Regions from separate parts of the Devosia sp. P2_G7 genome, predicted to be linked through region 2. Evidence: predicted binding sites of a transcription regulator. Region 2 holds the regulator's gene; each other region holds the start of a gene.
What was found. Region 2 encodes LexA, which represses DNA repair genes until DNA is damaged. Its sites were predicted from a motif close to TGTTCNNNNTGTGTTCNG; they were not measured.
Positions count from the first base shown of each region.

Region 1: a site for LexA is predicted at 1,980-1,997, ahead of AC1DWU_RS14750 (DNA recombination protein RmuC). Genes of this name have one in related genera too.
Region 3: a site for LexA is predicted at 2,478-2,495, ahead of radA (DNA repair protein RadA). Genes of this name have one in related genera too.

Region 1 is NZ_JBFUFI010000008.1:150,818-155,590, reverse strand. Features, by position in the region: gene AC1DWU_RS14755 (bifunctional diguanylate cyclase/phosphodiesterase) at 1-728, shown strand, start outside; gene AC1DWU_RS14750 (DNA recombination protein RmuC) at 776-1,951, opposite strand; gene def (peptide deformylase) at 2,102-2,623, shown strand; gene fmt (methionyl-tRNA formyltransferase) at 2,823-3,743, shown strand; gene truA (tRNA pseudouridine(38-40) synthase TruA) at 3,743-4,480, shown strand; gene AC1DWU_RS14730 (hypothetical protein) at 4,464-4,773, opposite strand, start outside.
Region 2 is NZ_JBFUFI010000003.1:314,209-318,981, forward strand. Features, by position in the region: gene AC1DWU_RS07730 (response regulator) at 1-434, shown strand, start outside; gene AC1DWU_RS07735 (sensor histidine kinase) at 434-1,804, shown strand; gene AC1DWU_RS07740 (hypothetical protein) at 1,860-2,414, opposite strand; gene lexA (transcriptional repressor LexA) at 2,711-3,433, shown strand; gene AC1DWU_RS07750 (2-dehydro-3-deoxygalactonokinase) at 3,707-4,612, shown strand; gene AC1DWU_RS07755 (2-dehydro-3-deoxy-6-phosphogalactonate aldolase) at 4,619-4,773, shown strand, end outside.
Region 3 is NZ_JBFUFI010000011.1:164,089-168,861, forward strand. Features, by position in the region: gene AC1DWU_RS17860 (FAD-dependent monooxygenase) at 1-1,323, opposite strand, end outside; gene AC1DWU_RS17865 (2'-5' RNA ligase family protein) at 1,652-2,296, shown strand; gene radA (DNA repair protein RadA) at 2,545-3,933, shown strand; gene AC1DWU_RS17875 (CvpA family protein) at 4,058-4,708, shown strand.

The DNA of each region.
Region 1 (4,773 bases), on a different contig from region 2:
ATATCCAGTCCGGCGAAGTCACCGGCTTCGAGGCGCTGGTGCGCTGGCAGCACCCCGAACGCGGCGAGATACCGCCGTCGGTGTTCGTTCCCGTCGCCGAGGAGAGCGGTTTGATCCTGCAAATCGGTGAGTGGGTGCTCCGCACCGCCTGCAACGAGGCTGCGCGCTGGAAGTCGCCGCTGTCGATCGCGGTGAATGTCTCGGCGGTGCAGGTGCATTCGGCCAGCTTCGCGCAGACTGTGCACGAGGTGCTGATCCAGACCGGGCTCTCGCCCTCGCGGCTCGAGGTCGAGATCACCGAGACGGCGCTGATCCGCGATATGATGCGGGCGGTGACGACGCTCCGGCAGATACGAGCGCTCGGCGTCCGCATCGCCATGGACGATTTCGGCACCGGTTACTCGTCGCTGGCCAACCTCCGCGCCTTCCCGTTTTCGAAGATCAAGGTGGACCAGTCGTTCATCCGCTCGGTCGACAACAACCACCAGTCCGCGGCCATCGTGCGCGCCGTGCTGGGTCTCGGCAGCGGCCTGAACGTTCCGGTGGTCGCCGAAGGCGTCGAACGGGCCGAGGAACTGGCCTTCCTCAAGGGCGAGGTCTGCCAGACGGCGCAGGGCTACCTCTTGAGCCGCCCCGAGGACATCCGCACCTTTGCAGCCGTCACCGAGGGGCGCACCAAGCTGCTCGACAGCATCCTGCCGGCGCCGATGCACGTGCTCGCCAGCTAGTCTTTCAGCATCAGGGCCGGCTGACCCCCACCTGCCCCAGTGATTCACTACTCTCCAGCGAGACGCTGCTCCGGCCGCGCCTCGTCGAACTCCATCGCCTCGATGCGCTCGCCGCGCTTCACGATCTTCGACGACGACGTAACGATGTCGCCGATATCCCCGGCGGCCTGGGTGAAATGCGTCTGCAGCTTCCGCACCCGCTCGTCCAGCCGGCCGACATCGGTGAGCAGCGCCCGCACCTCGGTCTGGATGCGATACGCCTCTTCGCGCATCTTCACGTCGCGCAGCAGCGCCTGCACCACCTGGATCGACAGCATCAGGATCGACGGCGAGACGATGACGATGCGGGCCTTGAGCGCGCGCTGCACCACATCCTCGAAATGCTCGTGCAGGTCCGCGAAGATCGATTCCGACGGCACGAACAGGAACGCCGTATCGGCAGTCTCCCCGGCAATCAGGTACTTTTCCGAAATCGCCTTGATGTGGACGCCCATGTCGTTGCGGAACCGGCTGGCCGCAAACCGCGGGTCCTCGCCTTCATCGGCGCCCGAAAAACCCTGCCAGCTCTCGAGCGGAAACTTGGCGTCGATCACCAGCGAGGGCGCGCCGTTGGGCATGTAGACCAGTGCGTCCGGCCGGCTGCCGTTCGAGAGCGTCGCCTGGAACGCATATGCATTCTGGGCCAGCCCATCCCCGATGATCGCTTCCATCCGGCCCTGGCCGAACGCCCCGCGCGTCTGCTTGTTGGCGAGGATCGACTGCAGCGACACCACGTTCTGGCTGAGCTGCGTGATGTTGGATTGCGCCCGGTCGATCACCGCCAGCCGCTCCTGGAGCTTTGCAAGGCTCTCGTTGGTCTTCGCGTTGCCTTCCTGCATTGCCGCGCCGATGCGCTGGCCCTGGCTGTCGAGTCGATCATTGACGAGGCGGGCGAGGTCGGAGGTGCGCGAGCCGAAGATCTCGCTCATCGTCTGCATCCGGCCGGTCATCTCCGACTGTACCCGCAGCATGTCGGCGATATAACGCTCGGTCTCCTGCGCCTTGAGCTGCGCCGCGGCCGCCTCATCGGCCCGCTGCTGCGCTTCCTCGGTGCGGATGCGCGACTGCCGCACCATCACCACCAGGAGGGCGATCAATAGCGCCGCGAACAGTCCTGCCGCCGCAAACGCGGCGATCTCGAGCGTGACGGGATAGTCGGCGATGACGAAGAGCACACGATCCATCGCGGCAGCCTACACGATTCGACCGAGTTGTTCCCGCATTGTTCACGTTCGCCCCAATTATCGTTGACGAAGCGTAAACCGGCTGGCCGTTGACCGGCGCCCGGGAAATACCATATTCAGCGGCAACCCCCGATGAAGGACTGAACGTTCATGGCCAAGCGCCCCATCCTGATCCTGCCCGACGAGCGCCTGCGCGCTATTGCAGAGCCGATCGAGAAGATCGACGATGGCATCAAGCAGCTCGCCAAGGACATGCTCGACACCATGTACGACGCGCCGGGCATCGGCCTCGCCGCGCCGCAGATCGGCGAGCTGAAGCGCATCGTGGTGATGGACCTCGCCAAGGAAGACGAAACCCCGGCGCCGCTGGTCATGATCAACCCCGAGATCCTGAAATACTCGGACGAGACCGTGACGACGGAGGAGGGGTGCCTGTCGATCCCCGAGCTCTACTACGACGTCGAGCGCCCGGCCGAGGTTACCGTCCGCTACACTGATCTCGACGGCAAGGAAGTTGAACTCGACGCCAAGGACCGCCTCGCGGTCTGCGTGCAGCACGAGCTCGATCACCTCGATGGCGTGCTCTACATCGACTACCTCAGCCGCCTGAAGCGCGACCGCGTGCTGAAGAAGTTCCAGAAAGCGGAGCGCCTGGCCAAGAAGGTCGGTTAGCACCTTAGTGAGGCGATCGCCTTCTCCCCTTGTGGGAGAAGGTGCCCGAAGGGCGGATGAGGGGTCTCTCTCCGCGCACTGGGTCGCTCCTCGCTCCGCTCGGATCGCGCTACACTTCGTTTCGCGGGACCCCTCATCCGGCGCTGCGCGCCACCTTCTCCCGCAAGGGGAGAAGGCGACCACCGAGAGACCGGAACATATGAAAATCATCTTCATGGGCACGCCGGAATTCGCCGTGCCCACCCTCACCGAGATCGTCTCCACCGGCCACGAAGTCGTCGCCGTCTACACCCGTGCGCCAAAGCCCGCCGGCCGCGGCCAGGCCGAGCGCAAGTCGCCGGTGCACGAGGCGGCCGAGAACTTCGGTATCCCCGTCTTCACCCCGCGCAGCCTCAAGCAGGCGCCCGAGCAGGAAGTGTTCGCCTCGCTCGATGCCGATGTTGCGGTGGTCGTCGCGTACGGCCTGATCCTGCCCAAGCCGATCCTAGAAGCGCCGCGTCTCGGCTGCCTCAACCTCCACGGCTCGCTCTTGCCGCGCTGGCGCGGCGCCGCGCCGATCCAGCGTGCGGTGATGGCCGGCGACGCGCGCACCGGCATCATGGTGATGCAGATGGACGAGGGCCTCGATACCGGCGCCGTCGGCCTGATCGAGGAAATGCCCATCGGCCCCGACATGACCTCGGGCGAGCTGCACGACAAGATGATGCTGGTCGGCGCCGACCTGATGGGCCGGGCGCTGGCGGCACTCGAACGCGGCAGCCTGCACTTCACCCCGCAGCCCGAAGAAGGCGTGACCTACGCCGCCAAGATCGACAAGGCCGAAGCCCGCATCGATTGGGGCAAGCCGGCGGCTGAGGTCCACAACCTGATCCGCGGCCTCTCGCCATTCCCCGGCGCCTGGTTCGAACTCGAGCTCAACGGCACGCCGACCCGCATCAAGGCGCTGCGCTCGACCCTGATCCCAGGCTTCGGCGCGCCCGGCACAATCCTTCCCGATCTTACCATCGCCTGTGGCAGCGGTGCCGTGAGGCTGACCGCGGTGCAGCGCGAGGGCAAGGGCGCGATGGATGCCGCCACGTTCCTGCGCGGAGCCGGGGCGCTGCCGGAACGGGCGGGCTAATGCCCCGCTACCGCCTCAGCATCGAGTATGACGGCCGCCCCTTCTGCGGCTGGCAGCGGCAGGCGCACGATCTGTCGGTTCAGCAACTGCTTGAGGAAGCCATCGAGCGCTTCTCCGGCGAGAGCGTCGTCACCCAGGCTGCCGGCCGCACCGATGCCGGCGTCCATGCCCTCGGCCAGGTCGTCCATTTCGACCTCGAGCGCGACTGGGACCCGTTCAAGGTCCGCGAAGCCCTGAACTATCACACCAAGCCGCACCCGGTGGCGATCCTCACTGCCGACCTGGTCGACGAGAGCTTCGAGGCCCGCTTCTCCGCCATCGCCCGGCACTACGAGTACCGCATCCTCAACCGCCGGGCTCGTCCTGGCCTCGACATGGGCCGTGTCTGGCACGTGCCCGTGCAGCTCGATGCCGACCGTATGCACGAGGCCGCCCAGCTCATCCTCGGTAAGCACGACTTCACCACCTTCCGCGCCGCCGAGTGCCAGGCAAAATCGCCCGATCGCACCCTCGATATCTTCACCGTGTCGCAGCAGTCCGACATGATCGTCGTCACGGCCAAGGCGCGGAGCTTCCTTCACAGCCAGGTGCGCTCGATGGTGGGTTCACTGAAGCTGGTGGGCGACGGCAAATGGCAGCCACGCGACTTCCGCGCTGCGCTCGACGCGCGCGATCGCGCCCGCTGCGGCCCGCTGGCCCCGCCCGACGGGCTCTATCTCACTAGGGTCGACTACTAGCCGCCGCGGCGTTCAGTTCGGCCAACTGCTCCGGCGACAGCGGGAACACCACGCCGACGATCAGCAGTGCGATGCTGACCCCGACCAGCTGCGCCACGAGGAACATGGCAATCTGCCACGCCGACAGCGTGACGATCAGGCGCGCGATATTGATCTCGATGACGATCACCACGATGCCGACGGCAATCAGCAGGAATTCGCCGCCGATGCCGAACAGGCTGAGCAGCGTGCTGGCGAGCGTGAGGAAGAACGAGGCCCAGTTGTCGGCAACCAGATAAGGCACGAGGCCATCG
Region 2 (4,773 bases):
CTCGCGGCGCCCTCGACGAGCGGGTGCGCGGCCTCGACCTCGGTGCTGACGATTACATGACCAAGCCGTTCGAAGTGTCGGAACTGGAAGCGCGCATCCGCGTGCTGCTGCGCCGGCAGGCCGGGCTGCACAACTCGAGCATCGCCTTCGGCAACATCGAGCTCGACACCGTGTCGCGCACCCTCTCGGCGTTTGGGCAGACCCTCGACATGCCGGCGCGCGAACTCAGCGTGCTTGAGACCCTGCTGCGCAAGGCCGGCAAGGTGGTCGCCAAGCAATCGATCATTGAATCGCTGGCCGCCTTCGACGATGACCTCAGCGAGAACGCCGTCGAACAATACATCTCGCGCCTGCGCCGCCGGCTCGCTCCCTATGCGCTCACCGTGCGGGTCGCCCGCGGCCTCGGCTATTACCTCGATCGGATCGCCGACTGATGGTGCGCCCCTACTCGCTGCGCCGGCGCCTGCTGCTGTGGCTGATGATCGCGTTGCTGGCTGTCGCCGCGCTCGCGGTGGTCGATACCTGGCGCGAGGCCAAGGACACCGCAACCTCGCTCTCGGACCGCGTCCTCGCCGGCTCTGTCCTCGCCATCGCCGAGCGGGTGATCGTCACCGAGGATGGCGCGCTCGAGGTCGACGTGCCCTATGTCGCCCTGGAGATGCTGACTTCGGCGGCGCAGGACCGGGTCTTCTACCGCGTCGACGGTCCGGAGGGCTTCATCACGGGCTATCAGACCCTGCCGACCTCTGATGCAGCGACGGCCGACATCGCCTATTCGGACGCCAGCTTCCGTGGTGAGCCGATCCGCGTGGCGGTGCTGCGACGCGCGGCATCCTCCGGCGTCAGCGCCATCCCGTTCACGGTCACCGTCGCCGAGACCACCATCGCCCGCACGCAGTTGACCCAGACCCTGCTCCTCCGCTCTGCCATTCGCCTTGCGCTGCTCATCCTCGCCGCCGCGGTGATCCTCTGGCTGGCCGTCGGTTTCTCGCTCGCCCCGCTCTACCGCCTCCGCGATGCCATCTCGCGGCGGGCCCTCGATGACCTCAGCCCCATCGAACAGGAGGTTCCCCGCGAGGTGCAGGGCCTGGTCGACACGATCAACTCGTTCATGACGCGGCTGTCGTCAGCTCTCGATGCCCTGCGCCATTTCACCGGCAATGCCAGCCATCAGCTCCGCACGCCGCTCACCATCATCCGCACTCAGTTGGCGCTGGCGCTCCGCGCCGATAGCCCTGCCGCGGCACGGGAGGCGGCCCGCACCGCCGACGCCGCGGTGGTGCACGCCGAGCGCGTCCTCGCGCAACTGCTGCTCCTCGCCAGGATCGACGAGGCTGCGTCCGATCGGCTGCAGTTCCAGGTTGTCGATCTGTTCGAGCTCGCCCGGGAGCGCACAGGCGACTATGTCGTCCGCGCCCATGCCGCCGACATCGATCTTGGCCTCGAGGGCGAAGGACCGGCGCTGGTCCGCGGCGACCCGATGCTGCTCGGTGAACTGCTGAGCAACCTCATCGAGAACGCCATCGCCTATGCTGGACCCGACGCCGAAGCGACGGTTCGCGTCACCACAGGGGACGGCGTGGTGGTGCTGCAGGTAGCCGACACCGGCAACGGCGTCGCCGCCGAGCAGCTGGCGGCAGTGCGCAAACGCTTCAGCCGCGGTAACAGCGACAAGCCCGGAGCTGGCCTCGGGCTGTCCATAGTCGAAGAGATCGCGGGTCTGCTCGGTGGCGAACTGACTGTCGCATCGCAGCCTGGCAAAGGTTTCAGCGTGCAGCTTACCCTACCCGCCGAGCCGCAATAATCCGGCGGCGGCGCGCGTCGACCAATGCGCCGCCACGCGCCAGTGAATCCCGTCGTCAGTGCACGGGGATCATCAGGTGGGCATAGGGAGTGTTGGGCCACATCACATAGGGCTGGGTGTGGTCGGGATGCTCTTCCTTGGGATAGCCGGCCAGCATCTCGTCTGCGACGTTGAAGATCATGACGTGCGGCCCGTCGACCATCCACTCGTGGCCAGCGGGCGGCGCGGTCGCGAACGGATCCATGTTGTCGGGCGCCGACTCGCCCTGCAGCATGTAGCCGAAACCGACCACACCCTCGGGTGGGTCCTTCTTCTCGCTATATGCCGTCAACCACGCCATGCCTCCGGCATCGACGCATATTGGATCATTGGTGGGCGAAGCCAGGTTGTCCGGCATGCAGGTAAAGCCGTTCGTTCCCTCCTTGAGCGTCTTCATCTGCATCTGAGCATCGAAGTTCACGACCGTGGCATTCTGGCCCACCGCCACCGGCGCTGCCGACAGCGCGTTGGCGACCAATTCCGCATCGGTCATTTCGGCCGCCACGGTGGGGCTGAGCAAGATCCCCAGGATCATTGCGGATATGGCATAACGGCTTGATTTCATAGACATGTTTTCCTCCTCAGAAACAGTCCAGTTCACCGGCCCGTGGAAACGAGCACAGCTCCAGCTGAGAAGGTTGGGGTGTGCGGGTTCGACACGCCAATCTCTCGACGGTATGCCCTGGTGGACAGCAGGTCAACGAAACGCAAGGCCCCGACGTCGAGAGGATTTAGCGGCCACACGTCCTCTCTTTCGGCGCGCCAGGGGCGCCATCGTAACGCAATATTCATCGTCCGATTGCAGAACATAACTGGAACACGTATAATACGTTCAGTCTTTGTTCCGATTCTGCTCACGGGGCCGCCATGCTGACGCGCAAGCAACACGAACTTCTGATGTTCATCCACGAGCGGATGAAAGAATCCGGCATCCCACCCTCGTTCGACGAGATGAAGGATGCGCTCGATCTTCGCAGCAAGTCGGGCATCCACCGGCTGATCACTGCGCTCGAGGAGCGCGGCTTCATCCGGCGCCTGCCCAACCGAGCCCGGGCGCTCGAGGTGATCAAGCTACCGGACTCGATGAATCCATCGCTCGGCGGCCGCAAGGCGCGCTTCGAGCCGAGCGTCATCGAGGGCAATCTTGGCCGGGTCGCGACCCCGCCGGCACGCCCCGCGGCGCAGGTGGCCAACGCCGACGCCTACCGCGCGGTCACCGTCCCGGTGATGGGCCGAATCGCCGCCGGCACTCCGATCGAGGCCATCCAGACCCACAGCCATTCCATCATGGTGCCGCCCGAGATGCTCGGTGCGGGTGAACATTATGCCCTGGAAGTGCGCGGCGATTCGATGATCGATGCCGGGATTTTCGATGGCGACACCGTGCTCATCAAGAAACAGGAGGCGGCTTCGACCGGTGAGATCGTCGTCGCCCTCGTAGATGACGAGGAGGCGACGCTGAAGCGGCTGCGCCGTCGCGGCAACTCGGTAGCGCTCGAGGCCGCCAACCCAGCCTACGAAACCCGCATCTTCCCGCCCGACCGGGTGAAGGTGCAGGGTCGCCTGGTTGGCCTGCTCCGCAAATACTGAACTCCTGACCTGCCGCCAATCGGGTCTCCGGGCCGGCTGCCTCAGCCGGCCCCTTTTTCTTATGAATCCGGACGCTGCGGACAACAATTGCACTAGGGCTGGGCTGGCAAAGACGTTACGTTCCGCGCCGCTGGCAGCAAGTGGCGCATCGGATCTGAAGCGCCGCCTGCAAGCGGCTTTCGCGATCATACCAGGAGAGTGGACCACCTTCCCGATTGCGATGTAGCGGCATGGCTTGATGCGCGGCAAACTGGCGGCGCAAGGGAGAGGGTTTTGGCAGGACAGGTCGAATGGGTCGCCGTCGATTGGGGCACCTCCAATCTGCGGGCATGGGGAATAGATTCCGCCGGTGAGATCGCCTTCTCCCGCTCGTCGCCGGACGGCATGGGTCGTCTCAGCCGCGAGCAATATCCGGATGTGCTGACCTCGCTGCTCAACGGCGTCGCCGATGACGTCGAGGACGTACTGATCTGCGGCATGGCCGGCGCGCGGCAGGGCTGGATCGAGGCCCCCTATCTCGACGCCCCCGCCGAACTCGGTCGCATCGCTGCCGGCGCCGTTGCGCCCGACATGGCCGGCCCGCACACCCCGCGCATCCTGCCTGGCGTCTGCCTCCGCGATCTGGGTGCGGAGGACGTGATGCGCGGCGAGGAAACCCAATTGCTTGGGCTCTCGGCACTGATCCCCAACTTCTCCGGCCTCGCGGTTATGCCGGGCACCCACAGCAAGTGGGCGCTGCTTTCCGGCACCAAGCTGGAGCGCTTCTCCAGCGCTATGACCGGCGAGATCTTCGAGCTGCTGCGCACCCACTCGGTGCTGCGCCATTCGCTCGGTGGTGAGCTCGAGGGCGAAGATCGTGATGTCGGCTTCGCTGCCGGTCTCGACCAGGGGCTCGAGCGCCCCCAGCGCTTGACCGCGACGCTGTTCAAGGTCCGCGCCGGCTCCCTGCTGTCGGGCCGCAGCCCGGCATGGTGTGCCGGTTTCCTCTCGGGCCTGTTGATCGGCGCCGAGATCGGGGGCCAGCGCGACTGGATCGGCGAGGCGGAGATTCCGCTGGTCGGCAGTGTCGGCCTTTGCGGGTTGTACCAGATGGGCTTTGAACGGCTCGGCGCCCGGACCCGCATCGTCGATGCGACCGACGCCACCCTCGCCGGACTCAAGGCAGCAAGACAGGCATAGAAGTTCATGGACCACCGCCACATCATCGCGATCCTTCGCGGCATCACGCCTCCCGAAACCCTCGAAGTTTGCGACGCCCTCGTGCTCGCCGGCATCACCATGATCGAGGTCCCACTCAATTCGCCCGAAGCGCTGCGCTCGATCGAAGACGCCGCCAAGGC
Region 3 (4,773 bases), on a different contig from region 2:
CCGATCGGCCCACGGCGTGATGTCCAGGTCGCCGGGCGCGCCGAAGTTCAGGAGTACTGGCCTCGCGCCATGCAGAAGGCTGAACACCCGAAGCGGGCCGCCAAAGGTGACGATATCGAGGTCGGGCATGCGACGGCCGAGCAGCGGATGGCCCTCGCCGAGGTCGTAGTGAATCCCCAGCCCCGTCAGCATTCCGGCGAAGCGCAGCCGCGGCTCCTCCATGCCGAGCAGTTCGGCCATGGTGTCGCGCACCGCCTTCGTCCGATCGTCCTCACGGCGCAGCGCGACCGAGGCCATGGTGTGCTGCAGCACGCGTGCACCCACCGGGTGACGTTCGGCGTGATAGGTGTCGAGCAGGGTTTCAAGCGAGGTCCCCCTGATCACCTGGGCCAGCTTCCATCCGAGATTGACCGCATCCTGCACGCCGGTCTGGAGACCCTGTCCACCATCGGGCGGATGAATGTGCGCGGCATCGCCCGCGACCAATACCCGTCCCTTCCGGTAGGAAGCGGCCTGCCGGGCCGCATCGGTGAACCGGCTGATCGAGGTGGGACTGTGGATCCCGTAATCGGTGCCATAGACGGCAATGAGCGCCTCCTTGAGATCGTCCAGGGTCGGCTCACCCGCCTCCCCCAGCTGCCGCTCGGTCACCATGACGCCGACCGGCCCTTCATCCGCATAGACGATCTTTCCATCGCGGATCTGGTAGTTCACCCGGCCGATGGAGTGGAGGCCGATGGCATCGCGGCGGATGCCCCATTCCGGCGGCAGCTCGGCAAGCTCGGCCTGCGCAATCAGATTGCTGACGGTGGGATCCGATCCGGGGAATTCGATGCCCGCCGCCTTGCGCACGACACTGCGCCCGCCGTCGCAGCCCACGAGATAATCCGCCCGCAGCGACCGGCCATCGCTGAGCGCGACGTCCACGCCGGTGTCGTCCTGCGTGCAGCCGGTCACCTCGACGCCGCGATAGTTCGTCACCGCCAGCTCGCCGACCCAGCCGCCGAGGATGCGCTCGATATGCTTCTGCCAGAGCCCGAGCGTGTAAGGGTGGCGTGTCGGGAAGGCGCTGATGTCGAGCATGACCCCGGCAAACCCGGTCACTTGCACCTCCTGTCCCTCGGCGAGAAACCGCTCGACAATGCCGCGCTGATCCAGCACCTCGAGAGTCCGGGCGTGCAGCCCCCCTGCCCGCGAACCAAGCACATCCTGGTCCAGACGCCGCTCGACGATGGCGACATCGACGCCGGCCAGCGCCAGTTCACCCGCCAGCATCATCCCCGTCGGACCGCCTCCGGCGATTACCACTGCGTGCTGTGTCATCCCTCGCTCCTGTTGCTTTGGCCAAGGGCTGCGGAACTTACGCAGAAGTCGACGATTGCCAATTCTTGAACTGAACTTATTTCACCCCAGATAAGGATTACCGGGCCGGCTGTGTTCGCCCGATGAACTCGCGCATGAGCGAGGCAGCAGATCGGGCGCCACGACGTAAGCCTCCCTCACAAACGAGGGATGACGTCGCGAAAGCGCCGAGGTCGGAAGTCCGTGCAGGAGCAGCACGGCGGGCATCAAGGCCTATGTTCCTGTTTTGTTCTTGACTCGCGTTTTGCCTCAATGGTTCCTTGCTTCTCCCTAAACGGAGGACCATGAGATGACCGATCTGCCGCAGCTGTCGATGTTTGCCAGCGAAACCCGGCCGTTCAAATCCATCAAGGTGCCACCGCGGCAGGGCCGCGACCCGGTGTTTTTCGCTGTGCTGGTGGGCGGCAGGCTGCGGCCGGCGCTGCAGGCCATCGTCACCGATCAGCAGCGGCTGCACGGCATTTCGGCCGCGCTGCTGCCGGCGACGACGCTCCACATTTCACTGGTCGGCGTCGGCTTCTACCAGGAGCTGTCGGGGCCGGATCTCGCGACCGCAATGGCGACCGGCGACTCGATCGGCTTCACGCCGTTCGACATCGCCTTGACCAAATTGATGAGCTTCAAACGCCGCGTCGGCGCGCCACCGATGGTGCTGACGCCCGGATCAGATACGCCACTGGTCGACCTGTCACGCCTGCTGCGCTGGGGCATTCTTGAGCGCGGCTTCGAGGCCCGCTCGGACCCGAGCGAGGCCTTCCACCTCACCCTCCTGTACGACCGCGTCAGCGCCCCCGAAACGGTGCTCGAACACCCGCCAACCCTGCGCGTCGAGGGCTTCGCGCTGGTGCGGAGCTTCTATGGACAAGGCCGATATGAGGTAATCGGAGAGTGGCCAAGGGCCGACCGCGACACGGCAGCGGTTGCTCGCCCCTGATCACTCCCGATCCCTCGACCGGCACCACAGGTGCCGAACACTCGATGCGGCACCTCCTCCTCTGACGGGGGAGGATGGCTGGAGGTGAGCGGCGCCACGACGCCGAGATTTTTGAAGATCGCGACCCCGCTCGACCACCGCGCATCCGGAAGCCGCTGGCTGTCGGATGTCTCGGCACCATCGTTCACTCTTCGTTCTTGCCTTCGCGCCGATACTCCGCTACCTCTCATCGCCTATCGGGGCATCTCATGGCGCGTACCAAAACCTCCTATGTCTGCCAGGCCTGCGGCGCGGCAACCACACGCTGGCAGGGGCGGTGCGAAGCGTGCGGCGAGTGGAACACCATCGTCGAGGAGATCGTCGATTCCGGCGTCGGCGCCGGGCCGAAATCGGCAGTTGCCGGCGGGCGCCCGATCGCGCTGCTGCCGCTGGCCGGTGAAACCGAGACCGCGGCACGCGTCGTCACCGGCATCGGTGAGCTCGACCGGGTCACCGGCGGCGGCTTCGTGATGGGCTCCGCGGTCCTCGTCGGTGGCGACCCGGGCATCGGCAAATCCACGCTGCTGCTGCAGGCCGCCGCGGCGATGGCCGAGCGTGGCCGGCGCGTCGTCTATGTCTCGGGCGAAGAAGCAGTGGCGCAGATTCGGCTCCGCGCGCAGCGGCTGGGGCTGGGCGATCGCGAAGTGCTGCTGGCGTCCGAAACCAATGTCGAGATCATCCTCGCCACGCTGCAGAACGGCCCTGCCCCCGACCTCGTAATCATCGATTCGATCCAGACGCTGTGGACCGACCGGGTCGAGAGCGCGCCCGGCACGGTGACGCAGGTGCGCACCTCGGCGCAGGCGCTGACGCGCTTTGCCAAGAAATCCGGCGCCGCCGTCGTGCTGGTCGGCCATGTCACCAAGGACGGGCAGATCGCCGGTCCGCGCGTCGTCGAGCACCTCGTCGATGCGGTGCTGTATTTCGAAGGCGATGCCAGCCACACCTTCCGCATCCTGCGCGGCATGAAGAATCGCTACGGCGCCACCGACGAGATCGGAGTGTTCGAGATGTCGACGCTCGGCCTGCGCGAAGTCGCCAACCCGTCCGCCCTGTTCCTCGACCAGCGCGACAAGGACGCGGCAGGCTCCGCGGTGTTCGCCGGCATGGAAGGGACGCGCCCGGTGCTGTGCGAAATCCAGGCGCTGGTCTCGCCCTCGCCGCTCGGTACACCACGCCGTGCCGTCATCGGCTGGGACTCGTCGCGGCTGTCGATGGTGCTCGCCGTGCTCGAAACGCGCTGCGGTGTGCGGATCGGCGCCAACGATATCTATCTCAACGTCGCGGGTGGGCTGAAGATCAACGAAACCGCGGCTGACCTCGCGGTGGCGGCGGCGCTGATTTCCTCGCTCACCGGCTCGCCGCTGCCCTCGAGCAATGTCTATTTCGGCGAGATCTCGCTGGCCGGCGGCGTGCGGCCGGTGGCGCATGCGGCGCAGCGGCTGCGCGAGGCGCAAAAGCTCGGGTTTCAAGGCGCGGTGACCGGCCGGCTGGGCAAGGGCGACGTGCCCAGCGGCATCGCCGTGGGCGAATATGCCGAGCTTGCCGAGCTCATCGGACGCATCGCCGCTCGCGGCCAGAAGCAGGCGGCGGAGTAGCGGTTTGGCCACGCTTCGTGCTTTCCGTGAAGATCGGCTATGCGGCGCTTCCTCGACGCTTGGCTTTGCCACGATTAGCGGTTACACGGGATTTTGAAGCGGGTCGCACGGGCGGATTTTCTACATGTTGACTGCATTTGACGTCGGCATCGGCGTTCTCGTCCTGATCTCGGCGATCCTGGCTACGGCCCGTGGCTTCACGCGGGAAGTGCTGTCGCTCGCCACCTGGGCGGGCTCCGCGGCCATCGCCGCCTATGCCTATTTCAACCACAAGGAAATCGCGCGCGGCTACATCGCCGAGCCGATCGTGGCCGACATCGTGACGGTGCTCGGCACCTTCATCGTGGCGCTGATCATCCTCCATCTCATCACTATGCGGATCGCCGATTTCGTCGTCGACAGCCGCATCGGGCCGCTCGATCGCACGCTGGGCTTCATCTTCGGCGTCGCCCGCGGCGTGCTGATCGCCGTCATCGTAGTGATCTTCGGGCTGTGGCTGATGCCGTCGAACCTGCCGTCCTGGGCGGCCGAATCGCGCTCGCTCCCGATCCTCAAGAATTTCGGCGATAGCCTCATCAGCCTGTTGCCGCCCGACCTCGAAAAGCAGGTCACCGATATCCTGCAGCGTGGCGCCGGCGGCGGCACAGGCGATGACACCTCGCCCGACGATGTGCCGACGCCCGATGCCGACGTGCCCAATGAAGAGGGCACGGACCAGCTGGAAAACGACGCGCCGCTCGAGCCGCCCGCCGATGGGGCTGCGACCAACACCTGATGAATTTCGGGTGAGCGCATTGCATATCTGTGACCGGGGCCGCATTTGCGGTCCCGTCTTCTTTG